3 linked regions of the Caldimonas thermodepolymerans genome follow. The main gene of each other region encodes a partner of the protein of the gene in region 2 in a complex. Links are inferred from orthologs where the notes say so. Each region holds a gene or a part of one and is shown on either strand. Other genes may lie near its edges. The genes, in order: IS481_RS08650, IS481_RS14080 and IS481_RS08645.

Region 1 (10,873 bases), 1.2 Mb from region 2 along the record:
CAGCCGCACGCCTTCGGCGATCGCCAGGCGGTTGACGCCGCGCACCAGGCTGGCCTCCCCCTCCTGTATGGTCACGACCGCCTCCGCCCCCGCCGCCAGCGTCACCGCGGGCAGCCAGCAGGTCAGCAGCAGCATCGCTCGACGAAACATCTCGCTCCCTCGATCCTTCCGGCTCAAGCCAGGCCCCGCCCCCTCCACGAGGCAAAGCAGTAGATCATAGGGTGGAAGCGGCGCACCGGGTATCCGGGTCGCCCCCCTGCCATCAGACGCCGCCGCGGCCTTTTGTCAAGCATTCCACGGCCGGGCGCAGGACTGCCCGCTCGGGGCAGCAGTTCGGTGCCCGGCAGCAGCCTTGCGCACCGGGTGCGCATGATCTCGCCCAGCTCCGCGACCTCGGGTTGGCCCGCAATCGACTGGGGCCTGGTGGCGTACAGCTCGCGCCACGGCCCCCTGCCCCGATGCGCTTGGCGGCCCCGTACTCGTCGTCGACGTCGTTCTGGACGCCCCGCTCGGCAGGCGCTGCGCCACATGGTGCAGGCAGCCCAGGCCCTGCGGGCGCAGCGGCAGCAGCCAGCGTGAGGGTCGGGCATCCGTCTTGCATGGCCTGACGCGACCGACCCCGCAGGCACCGGACCAGTCCGTCAGGTGTGACCAAACGCTACCGGCTCGCTGTGTTCGTGCCGCTTTCGACACGCCCGACGGCAAAAGACGTGCTCTCGCAGACCTGACAGCTTTCGCAGGCAGGCGAAGCCCCTCATACTGACGCCCGGCAGGCCCGGACCGGCCCGAAGGAACCTCGAGGAGCAAGCGCGCGATGCACGGCAGTGACCTACACGATGTCGGACGCAAGGCCAACGCCGTATCGCGGCTGGCCGGGCTGCTGTTCGGCATCGCGCGCGACGAACGCCGCCCGCGTCGCCGTCACTGGCTGGACCGGGCCCAGCGGGCGGGCGAAATCGCCTGCGGGCTGCTGGTCACCATCCTGTTCACCGGCACCTTCGCGATCGCGGGGGGCCCGGCGTCGACCACGGCGAAAGGCGCGCTGGCCGCGGCACTCGCCTGGAGCGGCGTCTGCGCGGTGGTCTTCCTGCGGCGCAACCTGGCCGCGCGCGAAGCGCGCCAGCGCCTGCGCCAGCAGCTGCTCGGCGCAACCTCCCCCGACGCCTTTGTCGATGAATTGCGGCACGAACTGCCGCCCAGCCTGGTCGAGCAGGTCTCGCCGCACGACCTCCACCGCATGAGGGCGCGCGTGCGCGACACCGAGCAGGAAGAACTGGGCCTTGCCGGCGAGCTGCAGGCCGCCGGCGCCGTGCTGCTGATCGTGCTGGCCGGGCTGCTGCCGGCGGTGTTGCCGCTGTGGTGGGCGGCCGACGGCCTGCACCTAGCCTACGGCATCGCGATCGCCGAGCTGTTCGTGCTCGGCGGCTTCCTCGGCCACCATGCCGGGCTGCGGCCGGTGCTGCTGGGCCTGTGCCTGGCCGCCGCCGGGGCGCTGCTGGCCGGCATCGGCTGGCTGCTGCAGCCCTGAAGGCCGCCCGTCAGCGCGGCACCAGCTTCAGCACCGTCTCGCCTTCGGCCCACACCGGCACCGACTGCCCTTCGGCCCAGCGCTGCACGAAGCTGCGGTACCAGCGCGAGAACGGCAGTCCGGACTGGCCGGTGGAATGGATGAAGCGCGATTGCGCCGGGTCCGCCACGTCGTACACCGCACGCAGGCTGGGGCCGTGGTCGCTCCAGTAGCGCTCGCCGGTGCGCGGGTGGGCCTTCAGGTTCACGCGGGTCGCATTGAGCGTGAAGCTGTCGCCGGCGGTCGGGGTGTCCGGCTCGAACGCGGGCGCCAAGGCCTTGACCCGGCTGAACGGACGGTGTTCCGAGCGCGCCAGGTGCACCCGCCCCCACTGCCAGGCCGCCACGTCGTCGCCCAGCCGCGCCTGCAGCTCGTCCAGCGCGCGCACGAAGGCGGCATCGATCGCGTCCTGGCAGGTCTCGACCTGCGGCGTGGACTTGTCGTCGCACCACCAGGTGCGGTCGCCCTCCAGCACGCCTTCGATCGCGTCCTGGAAATGGCGCGCGGCCATGCGTTCCCACAGCTCGGGGCCGAGCTCGTCGGCGAACAGCCCTTCGGCCAGGTGCCGTTGCCAGGCCCACAACAGGGTCGGGCCGACCGCGTCGGTGTGCATCTCGCCATCGAACCCCTCCAGCTGCCGGTGCGCTGCGGCAGCCAGCGGGTGCGAGGCCTGCGCGCGCCGCAGCCAGGGCAGCAGGCGGCGCGCGGCCAGCGAAACCACGTCGGCCTGCATCGCGGCCATCGTCTGCACCGTGTGCCTGGTTCCGGTGTCGATCAGCTGCTCGATGCGCTGCTGGCGGTACGGCAGGGTCCATTCGCTGGTCAGGAAATGCGGGTAGTCCGGCCCGTGGATGCGGTGGTTGGCGGTGGCGATCCAGCCGCGCGCGGGATCGAGCTCGCGCGGCGTCAGCGCCGGGTCCAGGTAGCCGGCCCAGTCGTACTTCGCCTCCCAGCCGGGTGCCGGCACCAGGCCATGCAGGTCGTGCCCGGGCTGCCGCAACGGCACGCGCCCGGCCGCCACCATCGCGATGCGGCCGTGCACGTCGGCGACCACCATGCTCTGCATCGGCGCCACATGCCGCTGGGCGGCCTGGACGAACTCGTCCACGTTGCGCGCCCGGTTGATGCCCAGTGCGGCGTCCAGCGTCGTGTAGTCCGTGTCGAGCGCGGTCCAGCGCATCGCCAGCACATGAGTCGGCGCGCCTTGCGGTCCGGTCAGCGTGCTGGCCGGACCGGGTGCGTCGGAGATCACCGGGCCGTGGCGCGTCGCGCGCACGGTCATCCGCACCTCGGGCTGGCCCCTGACCCGGATCACCTCCTCGTGGGTCTCGAACCGGGCCCAACCGTCGGGCGTGCGGTACAGCATCGGGTCGTCCGGGTGAAGTTCCTCGAGGTACAGGTCCTGCACGTCCGGTGCGGTGTTGGTGAAGCCCCAGGCCAGGTGCTCGTTCTGCCCCAGCACCACGGCCGGCAACCCGGGCATGGTCGCGCCGGCCACCTTGAAGCCGGGGGCCTCCAGCCGCGCGAAGTACCACAGCGCCGGCGCGCTCAGGCGCAGGTGCGGGTCGTTGGCCACCAGCGGCTTGCCGCTGGCAGCGTGCGAGCCGGCCACCACCCAGTTGTTCGAGCCGATGCCGTCCAGCCCCGAGGGCGGCGCGGCGAGCTCCGCCTGGCGCCCCAGCGTGCCGTCCAGCCTCAGGCTGCGATACAGCTGCGCGTAGTCGATGGTGGGCAGCGGCGCGGTGCCGGGGTACGGCGGCAGCAGCTCGTTGATGCGCTCCACGGGCAGCTTCAGCGACAGCGCCATGCGCAGCAGCTCGTTGTTCCAGTTGCCGCCCAGGTCCCACGCCATCATCGTGGTCCAGGCCACGGTGTCGGCCGGTTCCCAGTCCTCGGGCTCCAGGCCCAGCACGATGAACTCCGGCGGCCGGGCACGCAGGTGCTGGCGCACGTAGGCATTGATGCCCGCCGCATAGGCCTCGACCACACGGCGGGTCTCGCCGTCCACGCCCGCCCACTGCTGCTGCGCGGTGCGGCGCACGCCCAGCGCGCGCAGGAACTGGTCGTTCGCCAGCGCGGCCGGCCCGAAGGCCTCGGCCAGGCGGCCCGCGCCGACGCGCTTGTGCACCTCGAGCTGCCACAGCCGGTCCTGCGCATGCACGAAGCCCAGGCCCCACATCACGTCGGCCAGCGAGGCACCGCGGATGGTCGGGATGCCGTGCTCGTCGCGCACGATGGTCACCGGCGCCTCGATGCCCTGCACCACCAGCTCGCCCTCGACCTGCGGCAAGGCCCGCAGCACGTACCAGGCCGCCCCGGCGACCACCACCGCCACCAGCAGCACCAGCCCCAGCAGCACGCGACGCAACCACTTCATCGTCACCTCTCCTTCGCGGGCAAGGGTAACCGGCCCGCCCGCGTGCCGCCAGCGGACCTGCCCTGCCCCGCGGCGTCCCATCAGCCGGCCCACCCGTGAGAAACTTGCGGGGTCTCATCCTGGCGGCCGTCGCCGTTGCGCGCCCCATCGTCAGCAGCATTCATGAACATCATCATCCTGGACGACTATCAGGACGCCGTACGCAAGCTCAAGTGCGCGGCCAAGCTCGAGCCTTACAACGCCAAGGTCTACACCAACACGGTCAAGGGCATCGGCCAGTTGTCGGTGCGGCTGCGCGACGCCGACGTGCTGGTGCTCATCCGTGAACGCACCCATTTCCCGCGCCAGCTGCTGGAGAAGCTGCCGCGCCTGAAGCTGATCTCGCAGACCGGCAAGGTCGGCCCGCACATCGACCTCGAGACCTGCACCCGCATGGGCATCGCGGTGGCCGAAGGCGTGGGCTCGCCGGTGGCCCCGGCGGAGCTGACCTGGGCGCTGATCATGGCCGCGATGCGCCGCCTGCCGCAGTACATCGGCAACCTCAAGCACGGCGCCTGGCAGCAGTCGGGCCTGAAGGCCGCGTCGATGCCGCCCAACTTCGGCATCGGCATGGTGCTGCGCGGCAAGACGCTCGGGGTGTGGGGCTATGGACGCATCGGCCAGCTGGTCGCCGGCTACGGCCGGGCCTTCGGGATGAAGGTGCTGGTCTGGGGCAGCGAGGCCTCGCGCGCCAAGGCGGTGGCCGACGGGCATGACGCGGCCTTCAGCCGCGAGGCGCTGTTCGAGGCGAGCGACGTGCTGAGCCTGCACCTGCGCCTGGTCGACGCCACGCGCGGCATCGTGCGCCTGGACGACCTGCTGCGCATGAAGCCCACCGCGCTGTTCGTCAACACCTCGCGCGCCGAGCTGATCGAGGAAAACGCGCTGGTCAGCGCGCTCAACCGCGGCCGCCCCGGCATGGCCGCGGTCGACGTGTTCGAGAGCGAACCCATCCTGCAGGGCCATCCGCTGCTGCGCCTGGAGAACGCCGTGTGCACGCCGCACATCGGCTACGTCGAGCAGGATAGCTACGAGATGTACTTCAACGCGGCGTTCGACAACGTCATCAACTTCATCAACGGCCAACCGACCAACATCGTCAATCCCGACGCGCTCAAGGTGATCCGCGGATGAAGTCCCTGTCCTGCTTCCGGGGCCCGGTCCGATGAGCGCCGCCGCCCGGGATGACGCCCTCGCGCGGGTGTGCCGCGCGCTGCTGTTCGGCAATTTCGTGATCGGCAGCGGCGTGATGTCCGCCAGCGGCACGCTCAACGACATCGCCGCCTCGCTGCAGGTGCCGGTGGCGCTGGCCGGCCAGCTGGTGGCCGTCGGCGCCGCGGTGATCTGCTTCTTCGCCCCGGTGCTGGGCGGCCTGCTGGCCGGCTGGGACCGGCGCCGGCTGCTGTGCCTGACGATGCTCTGGTACGCGGTCGGCCATGCGGCCTGCGCGCTGATGCCGAACTACGCCTCGCTGCTGGTGGTGCGCGCGCTGACCGTGCTGGCGGCCGCGGTGTTCACGCCGCAGGCGGCCGCCGCGATCGGCTTCATGGCCCCGCCGGATAAGCGCGGGCGCAGCATCACCTTTGTCTTCCTCGGCTGGTCGGTCGCCTCGGTGGCCGGCATGCCGATGTCGGCCTGGGTCGGCGAGACCCTCGGCTGGCGCTGGGCCATGGGCGGCGTGGCCGTGCTGTCGCTCGCCTCGGCCGCGGCGGTGTGGCGCACCCTGCCCGACGGCGTGTGCCCGCCCGGCATGAGCCTGCGCGCCTGGCGCGGCGTGTTCGCCAACCCGATGCTGATGACCATGGTGGCGGTCACCGCGCTGCAGGCCGCCGGCCAGTTCACCGTGTTCTCCTACTTCGCCCCCTACCTGCGGCAGCAGCTGCAGGCGGGACCGACCGCGATCAGCCTGACGTTCGCCTGGTTCGGTGCCTGGGGCCTGGTCGGCAACGTGCTGCTGTCGCGCGGGATCGACCGCATCGGGCCCGCACAGGGCGTGATGATCACGCTGGTGCTGATCGGCAGCAGCCTGCTGCTGTTCCCGCTGGCGACCACGCCGGCCATGCTGGCGCTGATCCTGGTGCCCTGGGGGCTGGGCTGCTTCGCGACCAACTCGGCGCAGCAGGCCCGCCTGGGGATGACCGCGCCGCTGCTCGCCCCGGCGCTGATGGCGCTGAACACCTCGGCGATCTACCTGGGCCAGGCCGTCGGCGCAGGCTCCGGGGGCTGGATCATCGCGCACGGCGGCTACGGGCCGCTCAGCTGGATGGGCCTGGGCTGGCTGCTGCTGGCCGTGGTGGCAAGCCACTGGGTCGCGCGCCGCACCGCCGCGGCCGGGGCCTGAGGCGCGTTCAGGCCAGCGCCTGCTCCACCAACGGTGCCAGCGGGGTGAGTGCCGCGGTCCAGGGCGCCGCAGGCTCGGGCACATGGACCTGCGCACGGCCGTCGCCGGCCGGCACGATGGTCAGCGCAAGCGGCGCCTCGATCGAGGCGGCCCGCTCGTCGACGACGACCGGCGTCACGCCCTCGGGCGTGCCGAGCACCAGCACCACCGGGCGGTTCGCGGGCGGCGCATCGGCGGGCATCGCGACCCGCGCGAACACGGTGTAACCGTGCCGGCGCGCGGCGTGCTCGATCTTGCGCAGCGTCTCGTCGGCGTCGTAGCGGCTGTGGCGGGCGCTGGCGGTGCGCTCCGAGGGGGTCCGGGCGAGGTCGCCGCTGATCGCGGCCATGACCACCGCCAGGCACCCGGTCATCCATGCACGCAGGTGGCTCATGGGTCGGACAGGCTCCCTGTTGTCTTGTGGCACCGCACATGGATCGCGGCGCACCGACAATGTTCAACGGGAGCTGTAAAGCCGTGTATCCCCGGCCCTGCGGTGCGACCGGGGCCGGACGCGCGGCTTACTCGTGCTTGGTGCCGAAGATCTTGTCGCCTGCGTCGCCCAGGCCCGGGATGATGTAGCCGTTGGCGTCCAGGTGGCTGTCGATCGCGGCGGTCCAGCAGCGCACGTCCGGGTGCGCGTCGTCCAGCGCCTTCACGCCTTCGGGGGCCGCGACCAGCACCAGCGCGCGGATGTCCTTGCAGCCCTTGCGCTTGAGCAGGTCGATGGTGGCGATCATCGAGCCGGCCGTGGCCAGCATCGGGTCGATGATCAGCGCGGTGCGCGCGGCCAGGTCGCCGACGAACTTCTCGAAATAGTGTTCCGGCTGCAGCGTGTCATGGTTGCGCGACAGGCCCACCACGCTGATCTTGGCGTTGGGGATCATGTCGAGCACGCCGTCGAGCATGCCCAGCCCTGCGCGCAGGATGGGCACCACGGTGACCTTCTTGCCCTTGATCTGGTCCACCTCGGCCGGTCCGCTCCAGCAGTTGATGGTGGTCTTTTCCAGCGGGAAATCGGCGGTCGCCTCGTAGGCGATCAGGCGGGCCACTTCGGCCGTCAGTTCGCGGAACTTCTTGGTGGAGATGTCGGCCTCGCGCATGAGGCCGACCTTGTGCTTGACGAGCGGATGCTTGACTTCGATGACGGGCATGAATTCACCTCGGCGAGGCGGGCGTTTGCAGGTGCGTTGAGTGTAGCGATCAGCGCAGCAGGACGGGCAGCAGCCCGGCCGCCGTGCCGCGCAACACCACGTGCGCGAGCGGGTCGATGCCGCTCGGCTCGGGGTTGACGACGACCACCCGCGCACCGCACCGCCGGGCGACGGCCGGCAGCCCGGCCGCAGGGTAGACCACCCCCGAGGTGCCGACCACCAGCATCAGGTCGCAGGCCTCGGCGGCGCGCTCGGCCGCCTCCAGCACGTCCGGCGGCAGGTCCTCGCCGAACCACACCACCCCGGGGCGCACCAGGTTGCCGCAGCTGCGACAGCGCGGCGGGTGGCCCGGTTCGGCCGAGCCGGGATCGCAGGCCGGCTCGCCGCGCGCACGGCGCGGGCAGGCGTCCAGCCAGCGGTCGGCGAACAGCGCGCCGTGCAGGCACAGCACCCCGGTGCTGCCGGCGCGCTGGTGGAGGTCGTCGACGTTCTGCGTCACCAGCGTCAACCGCCCCGGGTGGTCCGCCTGCCAGCGCGCGATGGCCAGGTGCCCGGCGTTGGGCTGCGCGCGCGCGACCCCCTCGCGGCGCGACTGGTACCAGTCCCACACCAGCGCCGGCTGGGCGCGGAACCCCTGCTCGGTGGCCAGCTCCGCCGCGTCGTAGCGGGCCCACAGCCCGGTCAGTGCGTCGCGGAAGGTCGGCACGCCGCTTTCGGCGGACATGCCGGCGCCGGTCAGCACGCACAGGTGCTGCGCCTCCTCGATCCAGCGGCGGACGGTGTCGGTGTCCAAGATGCGCGTTCAGGCGCCGCGCTGGCGCACGGCTTCGTACAGGCAGATGCCGCTGGCGACGGAGACATTCAGGCTCTCGACGGCGCCGCGCATCGGCAGGCTGACCAGCTCGTCGCAGGTCTTGCGGGTCAGCTGCCGCATCCCGGCGCCCTCGGCCCCCAGCACCAGGGCCACCGGGCCCTTGAGGTCGACCTCGTACAGGGTCTTGGGCGCATCGTCGGAGGTGCCGATGACCCAGATGTTGCGTTCCTTCAGCTCGTTGAGCGTGCGCGCCAGGTTGGTCACCATGAAGTACGGCACGGTCTCGGCCGCGCCGCTGGCGACCTTGGCCACCGTCGCGTTGATCCCGGCCGCGTGGTCCTTGGGCGCGATCACCGCATGGGCGCCGGCCCCGTCGGCCACGCGCAGGCAGGCGCCCAGGTTGTGCGGGTCGGTCACGCCGTCGAGCACCAGCAGCAGTGGCGCCTCGTTCAGGCCGTCGAGCAGGTCGTCCAGCGAGCGCGCCTGCTCCAGCGGCGACACCTTCGCCACCACCCCCTGGTGGCGGTGCGTGCCGCACAGCTTGTGCAGCCGCTCGTCGTCGCTGTCGATCAGGCGCACGCCCGCCTCCTGCGCACGGGCGACGAACTGGCGCATGCGCTGGTCGCGGCGCGAGGCGTCGACGTAGATCTCGTGGATGGATTGCGGCGCCGTCTTCAGGCGCACGGTGACGGCATGGAAGCCGAACAGGATCTTGGGGGCTGCGGTCATGCGGCTATGGTAGCGGGCGCGATGCGGCCGGCCTCGATGCGGATCTGCCGGTCGCAGCGCTGCGCGATCGCGCGGTCATGGGTCACGAGCACCAGGGTCGTGCCGCGCTCGCGGTTCAGGTCGAACATCAGCTCCATGACCTTCTCGCCGGTGGCGAAGTCCAGGCTGCCGGTCGGCTCGTCGGCCAGCAGCACCGCCGGCTGCACGACGAAGGCGCGCGCCAGCGCGACGCGCTGCTGCTCGCCGCCGGACAGCAGGCGGGGATAGTGGTGCAGCCGCGCGCCCAGGCCCACGCGTGCGAGCATCTCGGTGGCCGCGCGCCGCGCGTCGCCGCGGCCCTGCAGCTCCAGCGGCAGCATCACGTTCTCCAGCGCGGTCAGGTTGCCCATCAGCTGGAAACTCTGGAACACGAAGCCGATCTTCTCGGCGCGCACCCGTGCGCGCGCGTCCTCGTCCAGCGCGAACAGGTCATGCCCGGCCAGCTTCACCGTGCCCGAAGTGGGCGTGTCCAGCCCGGCGATGATGCCCAGCAGCGTGGACTTGCCGGAGCCGGACGCACCCACGATGGCGACCGACTCCCGGGGCTCGAGGGTGAAGCTGATATCGTGGAGAATCGTCAGCTCTCCGGTCGAATCGCGCACGCGCTTGGTGACGTGTTCGACTTCAATGATGGCTGAACTCATGGCGTCCTTTCGACAACGTCGCAACTGTATCGTGCTTGCCGCGCTGCTCGCGGGTGCGGCCGTGCTGCCCGCGTTCGCCGCGGGGCCGGCGAAGATCCTGGTGGTCGGCGACAGCCTGTCGGCCGAGTACGGGCTGCGGCGCGGCAGCGGCTGGGTCGCCCTGCTGGAGCAGCGCCTGGCGCAGCAGCAGTTGCCGGCCACCGTGGTCAATGCCAGCGTCAGCGGCGACACCACCTCGGGCGGCCGCTCGCGCCTGCCGGCCTTGCTGAAGCGCCATCAGCCCACCCATGTCGTGATCGAGCTGGGCGGCAACGACGCGCTGCGCGGGCTGCCGCTTCCGATGACCGAGGACAACCTCGCCCGCATGGTGCAGGATGCGCAGGCCGCCGGCGCGCAGGTGCTGCTGGTGGGCATGCAGATGCCGCCCAACTACGGCCGCGCCTATGCCGAGCAGTTCGCCGCCCTCTACCCGCGCGTGGCGAAGGCGCACGGTGCGCGGCTGGTGCCCTTCCTGCTGCAGGGCATCGGGGACGCGCCCGACGCCGCGCAATGGTTCCAGGCCGACCGCATCCACCCGAACGAGGCGGCCCAGCCGAAGATGCTGGACAACGTCTGGCCCGAGCTGCGCCGCATGCTCGCGGCGAAATGAGCCGCCCCGGCAAGAAGCCGCCCGAGGGCGGCTTCTTCGCATCGGCAGGGCTGGCGAGCTTCAGCCCATGTGCAGGCCGCCGTTGATCGAGAAATCGGCACCGGTCGCGAAGCCCGATTCCTCCGACGCCACCCAGGACACGATGGAGGCGATTTCCTCCGGCGTGCCCAGGCGCCGCACCGGGATCGTGGCGATGATCTTCTCCAGGATCTCGGGCTTGATCGCGCGGACCATGTCGGTGCCGATGTAGCCGGGGCTCACGGTGTTGACCGTCACGCCCTTGGAGGCCAGCTCCTGCGCCAGCGCCATCGTGAAGCCGTGCATGCCGGCCTTGGCCGCCGAGTAGTTGGTCTGCCCGGCCTGGCCCTTCTCGCCGTTGACCGAGGAGATCTGGATGATGCGGCCCCAGCCCCGCTCCACCATGTCCGGCACCACCTGCTTGGTGACGTTGAACATGCTGTTGAGGTTGGTGTTGATCACC
Region 2 (11,003 bases):
CAGGTACGACCCCGGTTGTACGACGGCCACAGGCGCAGATCCTGGTTTTGTAGACTTCCCGCCATTGTAAAAGTCGGGCGCAAGCCCCTTCCCGCCGCGTTTTCGCAGTCCTGGCGGCCTGTCTTTTGCACCACCCCGACCGATGCTCCTCAAGGATCTGCCCCAGGACGCGCGTCCGCGCGAGAAGCTCCTGAGCCTGGGCCCCGGCGCCCTGGCCGATGCCGAACTGCTGGCCCTGCTGCTGCGCACCGGCGTGCGCGGCATGTCGGTGCTGCAGCTGGCCGAGCACCTGCTCGAACGCTTCGGCGGCATCGCCGGGCTGCTGCATGCCGAGGCCGGAGCGCTGGACGGCGTCAAGGGCCTGGGACCGGCCAAGCGCGCCGAGCTGGTGGCGGTGCTGGAGCTGGCCCGCCGGGCGCTGGCGCAGGAGCTGAAGGCGCGCCCCGCCTTCGCCTCGCCGGACCAGGTCAAGGACTACCTGCGGCTGCAGCTCGGCGCGCGCGACCACGAGGTGTTCGCGGTGCTTTTCCTCGATGCGCAGAACCGCCTGCTGGCGCTGGAGGAACTGTTCCGCGGCACGCTCACCCAAACCAGTGTCTACCCGCGCGAGGTGGTCAAGCGTGCGCTGGCGCACAACGCCGCCGCGGTCATCCTGGCGCACAACCACCCGTCGGGCGTGGCCGAGCCGTCCCGGGCCGACGAATACCTGACGCGCACGCTCAAGCAGGCGCTGGGACTGGTGGACGTGCAGGTGCTGGACCACATCGTGGTCGGCCGCGACCAGGCGGTGTCGTTCGCCGAGCGGGGCTTGTTGTGAGCAGGATGGATGCGATGAAGGCCCGGAGCTTCGCCGACCTGGGCGAACTGAAGAAGGCGCTCCAGCGCCAGGCCGAGGAAGCCGCGCGGCAGGAAGCGCAGCGCCGGGCCGCCGAGGAACGCGAACGCCGCGAGCGCGAGCTGTTCGCGCGCACCGTGGGGCCGGTCACCGCGCTGAAGGACACCGGCCGCGCCGAGATCGCCCGCCCCCGCCCGGTGCCGGCACCGCTGCAGCGGCGGCTGGACGAGGAAGCGGTGCTGCGCGAGGCGATCTCCGACGAGTTCGACGTCGAGTCGCTGCTCGAGACCGACGAGGCGCTGTCCTACCGGCGGCCGGGCATCGGCCCGGACGTGGTCAAGCGCCTGCGGCGCGGCGACTGGGTGATCCAGCGCCAGGTCGACCTGCACGGCCTGCGCCGCGACGAGGCGCGCGAGCGGCTGGCCGAATTCCTGCGCGAGGCCGTCAAGCAGGGCCTGCGCTGCGTGCGCGTGATCCACGGCAAGGGCAACGGCTCGCCCGGGCGCGAGCCGGTGCTCAAGGGCAAGGTGCGCAGCTGGCTGGTGCAGAAGGACGAGGTGATCGCCTTCACCCAGGCGCGCGCGGCCGACGGCGGCCAGGGCGCGCTGGTGGTGCTGCTGCTGCAGCCGTCGCGGCCCGGCGCCCGCCGCTGAACGCCACCGGGTCAGCCGCCGCGGTTGCGCATCCAGTCGGCGGTGTTGAAGAATGCCTCGCGCAGCCGGGTCACGAGCGCGGGGTCGAGCTGCAGTTCCTCCATCGCCTGGTCCATGCAGGCGAGCCACTGGTCGCGCTCCCTGATGCCGATCGGGAACGGCAGGTGGCGCGCGCGCAGGCGCGGGTGGCCGAAGCGCTCGACGTAGTGCTGCGGCCCGCCCAGCCAGCCGCACAGGAACCAGTACAGCTTGTCGCGCGAGCCGTCGAGGTGCGTCGGGTGCAGCGCGCGCAGCTCGCGGTAGGCGGGCTCCAGGTCCATCAGGTCGTAGAAGCGGTCGACCAGCTCGCGGACCCGGGCCTCGCCGCCGATCCATTCGAACGCGGAGGCCGGCTGCTGCGTGGTGGTGTGGTCTTCGGTCATTTCAGGTAGCCCCAGGCCTTGAGCCGGGAAGCGGAATACTGGGCCGCCTCGCCGCTGCGCGTGGCCCTGAGGTAGGCGTTGTAGTGCTGGGCGGCGCGCAGGCGGTCGCCCATGCCCTCGGCCGAGATGCCCTTGAGGAAGGTCACCCCCGGGTCGCCGGGCAGCATGCGGTCGAAGGCATCGAGCTCCGCGTAGGCGCGCGCCGGGTCCTTGGCCGACAGCGCCAGCACGCCCGAGAGCTTGCGGGCCTGCGCCTCCTGCGGGTAGATGGTCTTGGCCGTCTCGACGTAGCGCTGGGCTTCCTTGGTGTGGCCCTGCGCCTGCAGGCACTGCGCCATGCGCAGGTTGGCCGCGTAGTCCTGCGGCGTGCGCTTGATGGCCGTGGCGAACTGGTTCTGCGCCTCCTGGTAGGCCTTGCGGGCCATCGCGGTCTCGCCGTTCTTGCAGGCGTCGATGGTCGGCTTGATGCGGCGCAGGCCGGCGGTGTGGTCCATGTAGCGCTCGCGCTGCGCCGGGGCCTTGAGGCTGGTGGCGTAGCGGGTCTCTGCCAAGCGCTTCGCGGTGTCGCGCCGCTCGGTGCTCATCGGGTGCGACGAGAACATCGTCGCCAGCAGGCTGGGCTGTTCCTTCTCCTGCTCCACCAGCATCTGGTGCAGCGCGGTCATGCCGCTGGCCGGATAGCCGCAGCGCACCATGTACTCCTGCCCCAGCGCATCGGCCTCGCGTTCGTTGTCGCGCGAGTAGCTGGCCAGCAGCGCGCTGGCGCCGATCTGGCTGCCCAGCCCGGCCAGCGCACCCCACTGCGAGTTGGATGCCGCCACGCCGATGCCGGCCACGACCGCCTGCGCGACCATCGCCTGGCCCTGGCGCTGCGCGCTGTGGCGGGCGTTGACGTGGCCCAGCTCGTGGCCGAGCAGCGCGGCCAGCTGCGCCTCGTCGTCCAGTTCGGTCATGATGCCGCGCGTCACGCCCACCGCGCCGGCAGGGAAGGTGTAGGCATTGACGTAGTTGGCGTTGAGCACGCGGTACGAATACGGCATCTGCGGCCGGTGCGAGTTCTGGTGCAGCTGGCGGCCCACGTCGGCGACGTACTCGTTCAGGCCCGCGTCCTGCACCGGCCCCAGGTCGGCAGAGAACTGGTGCGGGGCCTGCTGCGCGTCGATGGCGCGCTCCTGCTCCTCGCTCAGGCCCACCAGGATGCTCTTGCCCGTCACGGGCGAGGTGGCGCAACCCTGCAGCCCGGCGACCGCGGCGGTGCTGGCGCCGAACAGCCACAGGGCATCGCGCCGGCTCAGGCGGTTGCTGCGCAGCCGCGCGGCGAAGGCGTCGGCGTGATGGTTCATGGACGACCTCCCATCGATGGACAGGAGGCATTGTAGGAAGGGGCCGCTCAGGCCGCCCGCGCCGGCACCTTTTCCAGGCGGCCGGCCACGGCCTTGACCGCATGCGCGGCGGCGCAGCCGGGGAAGGTCTCCAGCAGCAGCTGGCGCTTCTGTACCGCTTGGCGCACCGACGGGTCGCTCGGGATGTCGCCGAGGTGGGCCAGCTTCACCGGATCGCCCGCCGGCGTCGAGACGAAGCGGGCCAGCACCTGCTGCAGCTGCTGCGCGATGGCCTTGCCGTCGCCTGGCCGCGCGACCTGGTTGAGCACCAGGTTCAGCTCGCGGCGGCGCTGCTGGGTGGCCAGCACCTTGATGGTCGCGTAGGCGTCGGTCAGCGAGGTGGGCTCGGGGGTGGCGACCACCAGCACCTGGTCGGCCAGCGAGATCGCGTAGAGCACGACGTCGGAGATGCCCGCGCCGGTGTCCAGCAGCACGTAGTCGTAGCGCGGCAGCAGGCTGGCGACCACGGCCTGCAGCCGCTCGCGCACCTCGGGCGTCAGGCGCGAGTACTCCACGAGGCCCGAGCCGGCCAGCACCACCGAGAAGCCGCCCGGCGCGACGTGGATCGCGTCTTCGAGCGCGCAGTGCCCGAGGAACACGTCGTGCAGCGTGCGGCGGGACTGCAGGTTGAGCACCACGTCGAGGTTGGCAAGGCCCAGGTCGGCGTCGAGCACCAGGACCCGGTGGCCCAGGCGGGCCAGCGCGGCGGCGACGTTGGCCGACACGAAGGTCTTGCCGACGCCGCCCTTGCCGCTGGTCACGGCCAGCACGCAGGCCTGCTTGTCGCGCGAGGTTTCAGGCATGGACGGAAGTCGGTTGGTCGGTTCACTCATCGCCCGGCACCTCCAGGTCGCTGAACAGGCTCACGCCGAACAGCATGCTTTTCTCCTCGGTGGTCACGCTGCTGGCCGGCGTCTCCTCGAGACAGACGCGGTTGCGGCCTTCGGTCTTGGCACAGTAGAGCTGCAGGTCGGCGCGCTCCATCCACAACGACACCGACGAGCGCACCCATTGCGGCGCGAAGGCGCCGCCCAGGCTGACCGTCACGTGCGCCTGGTGGCCCGAGCGCAGCAGGATCGGGTGCTCCTGCACCGCCTGGCGCATGCGCTCGGCCACCGCCAGGCCGAATGCCGGCTGGCAGTTGGGCAGCACGATGGCGAACTCCTCGCCGCCGTAGCGGGCCACGGTGTCCATCGGGCGCACGCATTCGGCCAGGCGCCGGCCCACGGCCTGGATCACCTGGTCGCCGGCCTCGTGGCCGTAGGTGTCGTTGATGTGCTTGAAATGGTCGATGTCCAGGATCAGCAGCAGCGCCGCCTCGCCGGTGCGCGCGACGCGGTCGATCTCGCGCTCCAGCACCGCGCGGAAGTGGCGCCGGTTGGCCAGCCCCGTGAGCGCGTCGCGCAGCGACAGATCGCACAGGCCGTCGATCACGGCCTGCAGCAGCACGCGGGGGTCGGCGTCGGCCTGCGGCGGCAACGGATGGCCGGCCTGCTCCAGCAACGACAGCGCCTGCTCCAGGTCGAGGTCGCGCAGGTTCAGCAGCGAAAGTTCGGATGGGCGGTCCACGAGGCGGCAGTGCGTTGGGCGAACCCGGCCCCGCGGGACCAGGCACGGACGAGGGCCGCGGCACGGGCCGCCACCCCCAGTCCCTGCCTTATCGGCAGCTGGGCGGGGTTCTGTAGGGTGCGAGCCCCAAGGATTTCACACCGCTGCCTTGCGCAGCGTCTCGACCACCGGGCGGCGCAGCACCTCGCGCAGCCCCCACCAGCCCGCCGCCAGTGCGAGCACCGCCCCGGCGGCAGCGCCGGCCAGCGGCACCCAGGGCGAGGCGTTCCAGCTGAACTCGAAGGCAAAGCGCGCCAGCCCCCAGCCCACCGCCACCGCGGCGAGCGATGCCAGCAGCCCGGCCAGCGCGCCCACGCCCAGCAGCTCGGCGCGCTGCACCTGCGCCAGCAGGCGCCCGCCCGCCCCCATCGCGCGCATGATCGCGAACTCGCGCGAGCGCTGCTCGCGCGTGGCGACCACCGCGGCAAACAGTACCACCAGGCCGGCGGCCAGCGTGAAGCCGAACAGGAACTCGACCGCGCGGATCACCTGGTCCAGCACACGCTGCACCTGGCCGATCGAGGCCGAGACGTCGACATTGGTGACGTTCGGGAAGGCGCGGCTGAGCGCATTGTCGAAGCCGGGCGTCTCCGGCGCCCGGAACGCGGCGATGTAGGTGCCGGGCACCTCGGGCATCTCCGCCAGCGGGAACATCACGAAGAAGTTGACCCGCATCGAGGCCCAGTCGACCTTGCGCAGGCTGGTGATGCGCGCCTCGGTCTCCAGGCCCGCGATGTCGAAGCGCAGCGTGTCGCCGAGCCTGAGGCCCAGCGTGCGCGCCAGTCCCTCCTCGACGCTGACCGCCCCGGGCTCGTCGGGCACCCAGCGTCCGGCCGCCAGCTCGTTGTGCGGGGGCATCTGCGCGTCGTGGCTGAGGTTGAACTCGCGGTCGACCAGGCGCCGCGCGCGGTCCTCGGCGTAGTCGTCCACGCTGACCGCTCGGCCGTTGATGGCCACCAGCCGGCCGCGGATCATCGGGTACCAGTCCAGCTTCTGCACCCCGGCCTGGCGCAGGTGCTGCCGGAACGGCTCGCCCTGCTCGGGCTGGATGTTGATCACGAAGCGGTTGGGCGCATCGGGCGGCGTGGCGGCGCGCCAGCTGGCGATCAGGTCGGTGCGCAGCAGCACCAGCAGCACCAGGGCCAGCAGCCCGACCGCCAGCGCCGAGACCTGCAGCACCGCAAAGCCCGGCCGCGCGCCGACCTGGCGCGTTGCCAGCACCAGCCAGCGCGGCGCGCCGGCCTCGGGCACGGCGCGGCGCAGCAGCAGCACCGCCAGCCACCCGAGCAGCGCGAACAGCGCCACCGCTGCGGCGAACCCGCCCACCGCGATCGCGCCCAGCTTCAGGTCCGCCGAGACGGCCAGCAGCAGGGCCGCAAAGCCGAGCGTGCCGGCGCCGAGCACCGCCAGCGAGGCGGGCTTGAGCTCGCCGACGTCGCGCCGGATCACGCGCAGCGGCGGCACGCGCGCCAGCTGCAGCACCGGCGGCAGGCCGAAGCCGAACAGCAGCGTCATCCCCACCCCCAGGCCCAGCAGCGCGGGCCAGGCCCCGGCCGGCGGCAGCGTCGCCTCGAGCAGCTGCGCCAGCATCGCGACGAACACATGGTGCACGCCGTAGCCCACGGCCACGCCGAGCGCGCTGGCGAGCAGGCCCACCGCGGCGAACTCGAGTGCATAGCTGGTGGCGATGGTGCGCTGCGACTGGCCCAGCACGCGCAGCATCGCGCAGTCGTCCAGGTGGCGGTTGGCGAAGTCGCGCGCCGCGATGCCCACCGCGACCGCGGCCAGCAGGGCCGCCAGCAGGGCGACCAGGTTGAGGAACTTTTCGGCGCGGTCCAGCGTCTGGCGCATCTCGGGCCGGCCGGATGCCAGCGACTCGACGCGGATGCCGCGCAGGCCCTGCGCCTTGATCTGCGCCTCGGCCCAGGCCACGTAGTCGGCCGCCGCGCGGGGGCGCACGTCGGGCGCGGCGACCGCGAGCCGGTAGGTCACGCGGCTGGCCGGCTGGATCAGCCCGGTGGCCGGCAGGTCGGCCATGTTCACGATGACGCGCGGCGAGAAGGCCAGGAAGCCCGCCCCGCGGTCGGATTCGAAGGTGATGACCTGCGCGATGCGCAGCGTCGCGTCGCCCAGCAGCAGCGGATCGCCCACGGCCAGCCCCAGCGCGTCCAGGATCGAGGCCTCGACCCAGACCGTGCCGCGCTGCGGCGGGGCACCGGCCAGCCGCTCGGCCCCGCCGGGCGCATCGGCCAGCCGCACCTGGCTGTGCAGGGGGTAGCCCTCGCCGGCGGCCTTGATCGTCACCAGGCGCGTCGCGCCACCTTGCTCGTCGGCGGCGCGGGCCATGCTCGGGAACGAGGCGCTCAGCGCGGTGGACAGCCCCAGGGCGCGGGCGCGTTCGACGAACTCCGGCGGGGTCGGGTGGTCGGTCGCGACCAGCGCATCGCCGCCCAGCAGCTGCCGCGCGTCGCGCGCCAGCCCGCCCTTGAGGCGGTCGGCAAAGAAGCCGACCGCGGTCAGCGCCGCGACCGCCAGCATCACCGCGACGACCAGCAGGCGCAGCTCGCCGCTGCGGAAATCGCGCACCGTCTGGCGCCAGGCCAGTGCAAGGATCTGATTCGGCATGGATGGAAAGCTCTCCCTGTCCGGCACGGTAGCGCATGCCGCGCCCGGCCACAAACCGAGGGCATTGTGCAGCCGCGGCCACCGCCCGGGTTGAATGCTGCGTTCAAGTGCGCTCAACCCCGGCGGGGCACTTCGGTGCTCCAATGGCAGGCATGGACACCCGCACCCTGCCCCCGCTGTTCGTCTCGCACGGCTCGCCGATGATCGCGCTCGAGCCGGGCGCCACCGGTGCCTTCTTCGGCCGGCTGGGCCGCACGATCGATCGCGAGTTCGGCCGTCCGCGCGCCATCGTCGCGGTCTCGGCGCACACCGCGACCCGCCAGCCGGTGCTGCTGGGTGCGAAGCGGCACGAGACGGTGCACGACTTCTACGGCTTCCCCCCGGCGCTGTACGAGCTGCGCTACGACGCGCCGGGCGACCCGGCGCTGGCGCAGGACGCCGCGCACCTGCTGGAGGCGGCCGGGGTGCCCGCGCAGGCGGTCGACGCCGGCGGGCTGGACCACGGCATCTGGACCGTGCTGATCCACATGTGGCCCGAGGCGGACATCCCGGTGGTGCCGCTGTCGCTGGTGCCGTTCGCGCCGCCGTCCGCGCAGTTCGCGGTCGGCGAGGCGTTGCAGCCGCTGGCCGACCAGGGCGTGCTGGTGCTCGGCACCGGCAGCATCACGCACAACCTGCGCCTGCTGTCGCTGCGCGGCCGGGTCGAGGGCGTGCCGGAAGCGCCGGAGTCGGCCGCGTTCCGCGAGTGGGTGCACGCCAGGGCCACCGCACGCGACTGGGACGCGCTGTTCGACTACCGCGCGCAGGCCCCGCATGCGGCGCTGATGCACCCGACCGACGAGCACTGGCTGCCGTTCTACGCCCCGGCCGGTGCCGGCGGGCGCGAGCACGTGCCGGTGCGGCTGCACGGTCACGTGACCTTCGGGGTGCTGGGCATGGACGCCTACGCGTTCGGCCCGCAGGCCGCGCGGCTGGCCGGGGCACTGCAGGCCGCGCCGGTTCAGGCCTGAAGCAGCCGCTCGACGAACAGCACGCCGAAGAACACCAGGCCGGCGATGACCGTCCACTTGACGATCGCCGCGCCGATGCGGAAGTAGCGCCGTTCGCGCGTGACGAGGTAGGCCGCGAAGCAGCCGATCGCGCCCAGCAGCAACAGGAAGATCAGCAACCGCACGACGGCGAACATCGTGCGGATCCCTTACCAGGCAGGCGCCAGTTGCGCGAAGCCGGCCGGCGCTTCGCGTTCATCCTCGAAGGTGACGATCTCGTAGGCTGAGGCATCGGCCAGCAGCGCGCGCAGCAGCTTGTTGTTGAGCGCGTGGCCCGACTTGTACGCGCTGTAGGCCGCCAGCAGCGGCTTGCCCACGATGTACAGGTCGCCGATCGCATCCAGGATCTTGTGCTTGACGAACTCGTCGTCGTAGCGCAGCCCTTCGGCATTGAGCACGCGGTAGTCGTCGACGACGATCGCGTTGTCCATGCTGCCGCCCATCGCCAGCCCGCGCGCGCGCATCACCTCCAGGTCCTTGGTGAACCCGAAGGTGCGCGCCCGCGCGATGTCGCGGGTGTAGCGGCCGGACGCGAAATCGAACACCACCTGCTGGCCGGTCTGGTCCACCGCCGGGTGGTCGAAGTCGATCTCGAAGGAAAGCTTGTAGCCGTGGTAGGGCTCGAGGCGGGCCCACTTGAGGGTGCGGCCCTCCCCTTCGCGCACTTCCACGGGCTTCTTGACGCGCAGGAACCGCTTCGGGGCACCCTGGAGCTCGATCCCGGCGCTCTGCAGGAGGTAGACGAAGGAGGCTGCAGAGCCGTCCAGGATCGGGACTTCCTCGGCCGTGATGTCGACATACAGGTTGTCGAGCCCCAGGCCTGCGCAGGCGGACATCAGGTGCTCCACCGTGTGCACCTTGGGCGCGCCCGGGTCGCCGCCGGCCGACAGCGTCGAGGCCAGGCGCGTGTCCGAGACCGCCATCGCCGACACCGGAATCTCGACCGGCACGGGCAGGTCGACCCGGCGGAACACGATGCCGGTGTCGGGCGCGGCCGGCCGCAGCGTGAGTTCCACGCGCTGCCCGCTGTGCAGCCCGACGCCGACGGCGCGCGTCAGCGACTTGAGGGTGCGTTGTTGAAGCATGTCCGCATTCTATGAGGCAGGGTTATCCCCTGCGCACGGATGGCGCAACCGGCCCATTGGGGCCGGACGACGAGCGTCGCGAGCGGGCGGAGGTGCCGCCGTACCCCCGTACGGCGAGACCGCCGGTGGCAGATCCGCCCGCGCCGCCGCTCGGCGCCGGCTCAGTCGGCTTGCTTGCGCAGGAACGCCGGGATCTCGATCTCGTCCATCCCGTTGCTCGCGAGCGCGTCGACCTTGGCCGCCGCCTGGGTGCGGCCCGAACGCCACACGCTGGGGGTGTTCAGGCTGCTGTAGTCGTGGGTGGCCGGGCCATGGCCCACGCCACCGACGGTCGCGTTCAGCACCGGGATGTTGTCGGTGCCGGTGCGCAGCGCCGGCTGCGAGTGCACCACGCTGATCGGGGCCTGCTGGCGACGCGCCTGGGCCGACAGGCCGGTGGCGATCACCGTCACGCGCAGCTGGTCGCCCAGGCTGTCGTCGTAGGCCGTGCCGTAGATCACGTGCGCGTCCTCGGCGGCGTAGCGGCGGATGGTGTTCATCGCGTTGCGGCTTTCGGCCAGCTTGAAGGTGCTGCGCGCCGCGGCGATCAGCACCAGCACGCCACGCGCGCCCGACAGGTCGATGCCTTCCAGCAGCGGGCAGGCGACGGCAGCCTCGGCGGCCTTGAGCGCGCGGTCCGGACCGGAGGCGGTCGCGGTGCCCATCATGGCCTTGCCCGGCTCGCTCATCACGGTCTTGACGTCCTCGAAGTCGACGTTGACCAGGCCAGGGATGTGGATGATGTCGCTGATGCCGCCCACCGCGTTGCGCAGCACGTCGTTGGCCTGCGCGAAGGCCTCGTCCTGGGTGACGTCGTCGCCCAGCACCTCCAGCAGCTTCTCGTTGAGCACCACGATCAGCGAGTCGACATTGGCCTCCAGCTCGGCCAGGCCGGTGTCGGCCTGCTTCATGCGGCGCGGGCCCTCGAACTCGAACGGCTTGGTGACCACGCCCACGGTCAGGATGCCCATGTCCTTGGCCACGCGGGCGATCACCGGGGCGGCGCCGGTGCCGGTGCCGCCCCCCATGCCGGCGGTGATGAACAGCATGTGCGCGCCTTCGATCGCTTCACGGATGCGATCCACCGCCTCTTCCGCCGCGGCCTTGCCGGCTTCCGGCTTGGCGCCGGCGCCCAGGCCCGTGGTGCCCAGCTGGATCAGCTTGTGCGCCGACGAGCTGTTGAGCGCCTGGGCGTCGGTGTTGGCACAGATGAACTCCACGCCCTGCACGCCCTTGGCGATCATGTGCTCGACGGCGTTGCCACCGCCGCCTCCCACCCCGATCACCTTGATCTGGGTGCCCATG
Region 3 (6,632 bases), 1.2 Mb from region 2 along the record:
GTGTTCCTGCAGCAGGTGCACGGCACCACCGTGGTGCGGCTGGGACCGGACGACCTGCGCCGTGCCCGGCCGCACGAGGCCGATGCGGCGATCACGACCGAGCCGGGCATCGCCTGCACGGTCATGGTGGCCGACTGCCTGCCGGTGCTGTTCGCCAGCGCCGACGGCCGCGCGGTGGGTGCCGCCCATGCAGGCTGGCGCGGGCTGTGCGCCGGCGTGCTGGAGCGCACCGTGCGCGCGCTGTGCGAGGCAGCCGGGTGCGAGCCGGCGCGGCTGCTCGCCTGGCTCGGACCTTGCATCGGAGCCGATCGGTTCGAGGTGGGCGACGAGGTGCGCCAGGCGTTCGTCGCGGTGCAGGACCGCGCCGGCGCCCGCTTCCGGCCGGGGGCGGTGGCGGGCAAGTGGTGGGCCGACCTGCCCGGGCTGGCGAGGGACCGCCTGGCGGCCGCGGGCGTGACCGCGGTCAGCGGCGGGCACTGGTGCACGGTGTCCGACCGCTCAAGGTTCTTTTCGTTCCGGCGCGACGGGGTCACGGGGCGCATGGCGGCTGCCGTCTGGCGGGTCGCCGGCGCCGGGGACTAGCGGGGACGCGGCGGCTTGCGCCTGCTCGGCGCGACGCCGGGCCTTGCGGCGCGCAGGTGTACCCAACAGATACAGCACCAGTGCGACGGGGCCGAGCCCGTACAGAATGAAGGTGAAGATCGCGCCGAGCACGGTTCCCTGGCTGCTGAAGGCCTCGGCCACGGCCATCATCAGCGCGACGTAGAGCCAGGTGATTGCGACGAGATAGAGCACGCGTGGTTCCAGCACCGGGCGGCAGGCCCGATTGACAACGATCAGAGAGGACCGAGCATTATGGGAGTCAGATGCAGGGCCGCGGGCAGCGCGGGCGCCAGAGGGAGGCAAACGCCCGGACACCCGGTTTCGGGCGGCCCGGCTCGCGTTCACTGACACGAGGAGAGGATGACACAACGCTCTGCACCCCGGCCTGCCCAGGACAAGCAGCCGCCCGCGGGTCCCACGGTCCAGGCCCTCGGCGAACACGTCAGCCAGGCGGTCAACGCGCTGATGCGCCTGAACCTGCCGCTCGAGCGCGTCTCGCAGCTGCAGAACGAATACCTGCAGGAAGCCGCGAAGATCTGGAACGCCGCGCTGGCGCAGCCCGGCCAGGCGCCGCGCATCGAGGACCGGCGCTTCAGCGGGCCGGGCTGGGCGGAAAACCCGGCCGCGTCGTACGTGGCGGCGATGTACCTGCTCAACGCCCGCACGATGCTGCAGCTGGCCGACGCCGTGCAGGGCGACGAGAAGACCCGCCAGCGCATCCGCTTCGCGGTGCAGCAGTGGATCGAGGCGAGCGCGCCGAGCAACTTCCTCGCCTTCAACCCGGAGGCGCAGCGCAAGGCGCTGGAGACCCAGGGCGAGAGCCTGACGCAGGGCATGCTGCGCCTGCTGCACGACCTCAGGCAAGGGCACCTGTCGCAGACCGACGAGAGCGTCTTCGAGGTGGGCCGCAACGTGGCCACCACCGAGGGCAGCGTGATCTACGAGAACCCGCTGTTCCAGCTGATCGAGTACAAGCCGCTGACGGCCAAGGTGTACGAGCGGCCGCTGCTGATCGTGCCGCCGTGCATCAACAAGTACTACATCCTCGACCTGCAGCCGGACAACTCCTTCGTGCGCCATGCGCTGGAGCAGGGGCTGCGGGTGTTCCTGGTCAGCTGGCGCAATGCCGACGAGAGCCTCGCGCAGGTCGGCTGGGACGAGTACATCGAGGACGGCGTGATCCGGGCCATCCGCGTCGTGCAGGAGGTGGCCAAAAGCCCGCAGCTGAACGCGCTCGGCTTCTGCATCGGCGGCACCCTGCTGGCCACCGCGCTGGCGGTGCTGGCCGCGCGCGGCGAGCAGCCGGCGGCCAGCCTGACGCTGCTGACCTCGTTCCTCGACTTCGGCCACACCGGGGTGATCGACGTGTTCGTCGACGAGGCCGCGGTGCAGATGCGCGAGATGACCATCGGCCCGAACAGCCCCACCGGCGGCGGGCTGATGCGCGGCCGCGAGCTGGCGGCGACCTTCTCGTTCCTGCGCCCGAACGACCTGGTGTGGAACTACGTGGTCGGCAACTACCTCAAGGGCGAGACGCCACCGCCGTTCGACCTGCTGTACTGGAACTCCGACAGCACCAACCTGCCCGGGCCGATGTTCTGCTGGTACCTGCGCAACACCTACCTGGAGAACAACCTCAAGGAGCCGGGCAAGCTGACGGTGTGCGGCGCGCCGGTGGACCTCGGCCGCATCCAGGCGCCGGCGTTCATCTACGGCTCGCGCGAGGACCACATCGTGCCCTGGGAGTCGGCCTACGCCTCGACGCGGCTGCTCAAGGGCAAGCTGCGCTTCGTGCTGGGGGCCTCGGGCCACATCGCCGGCGTGATCAACCCGCCGGCCAGGAAGAAGCGCAGCTACTGGGTCAACGCCAGGCTGCCCGCCTCGGCGCGCGACTGGCTGGCCGGTGCGACCGAGCACCCGGGCAGCTGGTGGCCGGAGTGGGCGGGCTGGATCCGCAGCCACGCCGGCAAGCAGGTCGCCGCGCCGCGCACGCCGGGCAACCGGACCTACCGGCCGATCGAGCCGGCGCCCGGGCGCTACGTCAAGGAACGGGCCTGAAGGCGCCTTCCGGCATGAACAGATACCCGAACCCTTCCAAGGAGCTTGAACATGTCTGACATCGTCATCGTTTCCGCCGCGCGAACGGCGGTCGGCAAGTTCGGCGGCACGCTGGCGAAGACGCCGGCTGCCGAGCTGGGGGCCACCGTGATCAAGGAGGTGCTGCGCCGCGCCGGCCTTTCGGGCGAGCAGGTCAGCGAGGTGATCATGGGCCAGGTGCTGCAGGCCGGCTGCGGGCAGAACCCGGCGCGACAGGCGGTCATCAAGGCCGGGTTGCCGGAAGGCGTGCCGGCGATGACCATCAACAAGGTGTGCGGCTCGGGCCTGAAGGCCGTGATGCTGGCGGCGCAGGCCATCCGCGACGGCGACGCCGACATCGTCGTGGCCGGCGGGCAGGAGAACATGAGCCTGGCGCCCCACGTGCTGCTCGGCTCGCGCGAGGGCCAGCGCATGGGTGACTGGAAGATGGTCGACTCGATGATCACCGACGGCCTGTGGGACGTCTACAACCAGTACCACATGGGCATCACCGCCGAGAACGTCGCGAAGAAGTACGGCATCAGCCGCGAGGAGCAGGACGCGCTGGCGCTGGCCTCGCAGCAGAAGGCCGCCGCCGCGCAGGACGCCGGGCGCTTCAAGGACGAGATCGTGCCGGTGGTGATCCCCCAGAGGAAGGGCGACCCGGTGGTGTTCGACACCGACGAGTTCATCAACCGCAAGACCAGCGCCGAGGCGCTGGCCGGGCTGCGCCCGGCCTTCGACAAGGCGGGCACGGTGACCGCGGGCAATGCCTCGGGCATCAACGACGGCGCGGCCGCGGTGGTGGTGATGAGCGCGAAGCGCGCCGAGCAGCTGGGCCTCAAGCCGCTGGCGCGCATCGCCTCCTATGCCAGCGCCGGCCTGGATCCGGCCTACATGGGCATGGGCCCGGTGCCGGCGGCGCGCAAGGCGCTGGACCGCGCCGGCTGGAAGCCGGCCGACCTCGACCTGCTCGAGATCAACGAGGCCTTCGCGGCGCAGGCCTGCGCGGTGCACAAGGAAATGGGCTGGGACACCAGCAAGGTCAACGTCAACGGCGGCGCGATCGCGATCGGGCACCCGATCGGCGCGTCCGGCTGCCGCATCCTGGTCACGCTGCTGCACGAGATGCAGCGGCGCGACGCCCGCAAGGGCATCGCCTCGCTGTGCATCGGCGGCGGCATGGGCGTGGCACTGACCGTCGAGCGCTGAACGTTGCGGCAATGGCCCGTCCGGTGACGGGGGAGGGGGAACCTGGGCTTGACCCGTGGGGCCTTTGCGGCAACCCTCGTCACCGGCACAGACGAAACAGATACATCAGGAGCAGAACATGGCACAGAAAGTTGCGTACGTCACCGGCGGCATGGGCGGTATCGGCACCGCGATCTGCCAGCGCCTGGCACGCGATGGGTTCAAGGTCATCGCCGGCTGCGGGCCGAACCGCGACTACCAGAAGTGGCTCGACCAGCAGAAGGAGCTGGGCTACACCTTCTACGCCTCGGTGGGCAACGTGGCCGACTGGGATTCGACGGTGGCCGCCTTCGCCAAGGCCAAGGCCGAGCACGGGCCGATCGACGTGCTGGTCAACAACGCCGGCATCACCCGCGACCGCATGTTCCTGAAGATGACGCCGGAGGACTGGCACGCGGTGATCAACACCAACCTCAACAGCATGTTCAACGTCACCAAGCAGGTGGTGCCGGACATGGTGGAGCGGGGCTGGGGCCGCATCATCCAGATCTCCTCGGTCAACGGCGAGAAGGGCCAGGCCGGGCAGACCAACTACTCGGCGGCCAAGGCCGGCATGCACGGCTTCACGATGGCGCTGGCGCAGGAGCTGGCCTCCAAGGGCGTGACGGTCAACACCGTGAGCCCCGGCTACATCGGCACCGACATGGTCCGCGCGATCAAGCCCGAGATCCTGGAGAAGATCATCGCCACGATCCCGGTGCGGCGCCTGGGCACGCCGGAGGAAATCGCCTCCATCGTGTCCTGGGTGGCGTCGGAGGAATCGGGCTTCGCGACCGGTGCCGATTTCTCGATCAACGGCGGCCTGCACATGGGCTGAAGCTCGCCAGCCCTGCCGATGCGAAGAAGCCGCCCTCGGGCGGCTTCTTGCCGGGGCGGCTCATTTCGCCGCGAGCATGCGGCGCAGCTCGGGCCAGACGTTGTCCAGCATCTTCGGCTGGGCCGCCTCGTTCGGGTGGATGCGGTCGGCCTGGAACCATTGCGCGGCGTCGGGCGCGTCCCCGATGCCCTGCAGCAGGAAGGGCACCAGCCGCGCACCGTGCGCCTTCGCCACGCGCGGGTAGAGGGCGGCGAACTGCTCGGCATAGGCGCGGCCGTAGTTGGGCGGCATCTGCATGCCCACCAGCAGCACCTGCGCGCCGGCGGCCTGCGCATCCTGCACCATGCGGGCGAGGTTGTCCTCGGTCATCGGAAGCGGCAGCCCGCGCAGCGCGTCGTTGCCGCCCAGCTCGATCACGACATGGGTGGGCTGATGGCGCTTCAGCAAGGCCGGCAGGCGCGAGCGGCCGCCCGAGGTGGTGTCGCCGCTGACGCTGGCATTGACCACGGTGGCCGGCAACTGCTGCTGCGCCAGGCGCTGCTCCAGCAGGGCGACCCAGCCGCTGCCGCGCCGCAGCCCGTACTCGGCCGACAGGCTGTCGCCGACCACCAGGATCTTCGCCGGCCCCGCGGCGAACGCGGGCAGCACGGCCGCACCCGCGAGCAGCGCGGCAAGCACGATACAGTTGCGACGTTGTCGAAAGGACGCCATGAGTTCAGCCATCATTGAAGTCGAACACGTCACCAAGCGCGTGCGCGATTCGACCGGAGAGCTGACGATTCTCCACGATATCAGCTTCACCCTCGAGCCCCGGGAGTCGGTCGCCATCGTGGGTGCGTCCGGCTCCGGCAAGTCCACGCTGCTGGGCATCATCGCCGGGCTGGACACGCCCACTTCGGGCACGGTGAAGCTGGCCGGGCATGACCTGTTCGCGCTGGACGAGGACGCGCGCGCACGGGTGCGCGCCGAGAAGATCGGCTTCGTGTTCCAGAGTTTCCAGCTGATGGGCAACCTGACCGCGCTGGAGAACGTGATGCTGCCGCTGGAGCTGCAGGGCCGCGGCGACGCGCGGCGCGCGGCCACCGAGATGCTCGCACGCGTGGGCCTGGGCGCGCGGCTGCACCACTATCCCCGCCTGCTGTCCGGCGGCGAGCAGCAGCGCGTCGCGCTGGCGCGCGCCTTCGTCGTGCAGCCGGCGGTGCTGCTGGCCGACGAGCCGACCGGCAGCCTGGACTTCGCCACCGGCGAGAAGGTCATGGAGCTGATGTTCGACCTGAACCGCGAGCGCGGCACGACCCTGGTGCTCGTGACCCATGACCGCGCGATCGCGCAGCGCTGCGACCGGCAGATCCGCATCGAGGCCGGCCGCATCGCGCCCGCTACCATAGCCGCATGACCGCAGCCCCCAAGATCCTGTTCGGCTTCCATGCCGTCACCGTGCGCCTGAAGACGGCGCCGCAATCCATCCACGAGATCTACGTCGACGCCTCGCGCCGCGACCAGCGCATGCGCCAGTTCGTCGCCCGTGCGCAGGAGGCGGGCGTGCGCCTGATCGACAGCGACGACGAGCGGCTGCACAAGCTGTGCGGCACGCACCGCCACCAGGGGGTGGTGGCGAAGGTGTCGCCGCTGGAGCAGGCGCGCTCGCTGGACGACCTGCTCGACGGCCTGAACGAGGCGCCACTGCTGCTGGTGCTCGACGGCGTGACCGACCCGCACAACCTGGGCGCCTGCCTGCGCGTGGCCGACGGGGCCGGCGCCCATGCGGTGATCGCGCCCAAGGACCACGCGGCCGGGATCAACGCGACGGTGGCCAAGGTCGCCAGCGGCGCGGCCGAGACCGTGCCGTACTTCATGGTGACCAACCTGGCGCGCACGCTCAACG

What was found.
Region 1: the proteins of IS481_RS14080 (region 2) and IS481_RS08650 are in contact, whole or in part, in a cryo-EM structure (PDB 9GE8), measured with the Escherichia coli proteins. The link is inferred for Caldimonas thermodepolymerans from one-to-one orthologs.
Region 3: the proteins of IS481_RS14080 (region 2) and IS481_RS08645 are in contact, whole or in part, in a cryo-EM structure (PDB 9GE8), measured with the Escherichia coli proteins. The link is inferred for Caldimonas thermodepolymerans from one-to-one orthologs.

Annotation. Positions count from the first base shown.
Region 1 is NZ_CP064338.1:1,831,286-1,842,158, reverse strand. What follows is about bases 7,901-10,873. They hold IS481_RS08650 (ABC transporter ATP-binding protein), read right to left. Parts: upstream 9,744-10,873; coding sequence 9,057-9,743; downstream 7,901-9,056. Other genes in these bases: phbB (acetoacetyl-CoA reductase), read right to left, coding at 10,453-10,873; IS481_RS08645 (arylesterase), read left to right, coding at 9,742-10,392; rlmB (23S rRNA (guanosine(2251)-2'-O)-methyltransferase RlmB), read right to left, coding at 8,320-9,060; IS481_RS08660 (SIR2 family NAD-dependent protein deacylase), read right to left, coding at 7,901-8,310. Also shown: IS481_RS08695 (FecR family protein), read right to left, coding at 1-150; IS481_RS08690 (hypothetical protein), read left to right, coding at 815-1,528; IS481_RS08685 (penicillin acylase family protein), read right to left, coding at 1,539-3,944; IS481_RS08680 (D-2-hydroxyacid dehydrogenase family protein), read left to right, coding at 4,107-5,117; IS481_RS08675 (MFS transporter), read left to right, coding at 5,149-6,324; IS481_RS08670 (hypothetical protein), read right to left, coding at 6,332-6,757; upp (uracil phosphoribosyltransferase), read right to left, coding at 6,885-7,517; more of IS481_RS08660, read right to left, coding at 7,567-7,900.
Region 2 is NZ_CP064338.1:2,984,066-2,995,068, forward strand. Bases 4,762-7,864 are described here. They hold IS481_RS14080 (ABC transporter permease), read right to left. Parts: upstream 7,526-7,864; coding sequence 4,997-7,525; downstream 4,762-4,996. Other genes in these bases: IS481_RS14075 (GGDEF domain-containing protein), read right to left, coding at 4,762-4,861; IS481_RS14085 (DODA-type extradiol aromatic ring-opening family dioxygenase), read left to right, coding at 7,678-7,864. In the rest of the region: IS481_RS14045 (FKBP-type peptidyl-prolyl cis-trans isomerase), read right to left, coding at 1-30; RadC family protein, read left to right, coding at 143-817; IS481_RS14055 (Smr/MutS family protein), read left to right, coding at 832-1,488; IS481_RS14060 (group II truncated hemoglobin), read right to left, coding at 1,500-1,910; IS481_RS14065 (M48 family metalloprotease), read right to left, coding at 1,907-3,253; IS481_RS14070 (MinD/ParA family protein), read right to left, coding at 3,301-4,125; more of IS481_RS14075, read right to left, coding at 4,118-4,761; more of IS481_RS14085, read left to right, coding at 7,865-8,535; IS481_RS14090 (hypothetical protein), read right to left, coding at 8,526-8,711; lpxC (UDP-3-O-acyl-N-acetylglucosamine deacetylase), read right to left, coding at 8,724-9,659; cell division protein FtsZ, read right to left, coding at 9,821-11,003.
Region 3 is NZ_CP064338.1:1,826,960-1,833,591, forward strand. Bases 3,634-6,632 are described here. They hold IS481_RS08645 (arylesterase), read right to left. Parts: upstream 5,459-6,632; coding sequence 4,808-5,458; downstream 3,634-4,807. Other genes in these bases: IS481_RS08635 (acetyl-CoA C-acetyltransferase), read left to right, coding at 3,634-3,891; phbB (acetoacetyl-CoA reductase), read left to right, coding at 4,010-4,747; IS481_RS08650 (ABC transporter ATP-binding protein), read left to right, coding at 5,457-6,143; rlmB (23S rRNA (guanosine(2251)-2'-O)-methyltransferase RlmB), read left to right, coding at 6,140-6,632. Outside these bases: peptidoglycan editing factor PgeF, read left to right, coding at 1-582; IS481_RS08625 (hypothetical protein), read right to left, coding at 499-795; phaC (class I poly(R)-hydroxyalkanoic acid synthase), read left to right, coding at 964-2,661; more of IS481_RS08635, read left to right, coding at 2,713-3,633. UniProt on the Escherichia coli protein: TesA is a multifunctional esterase that can act as a thioesterase, lysophospholipase and protease.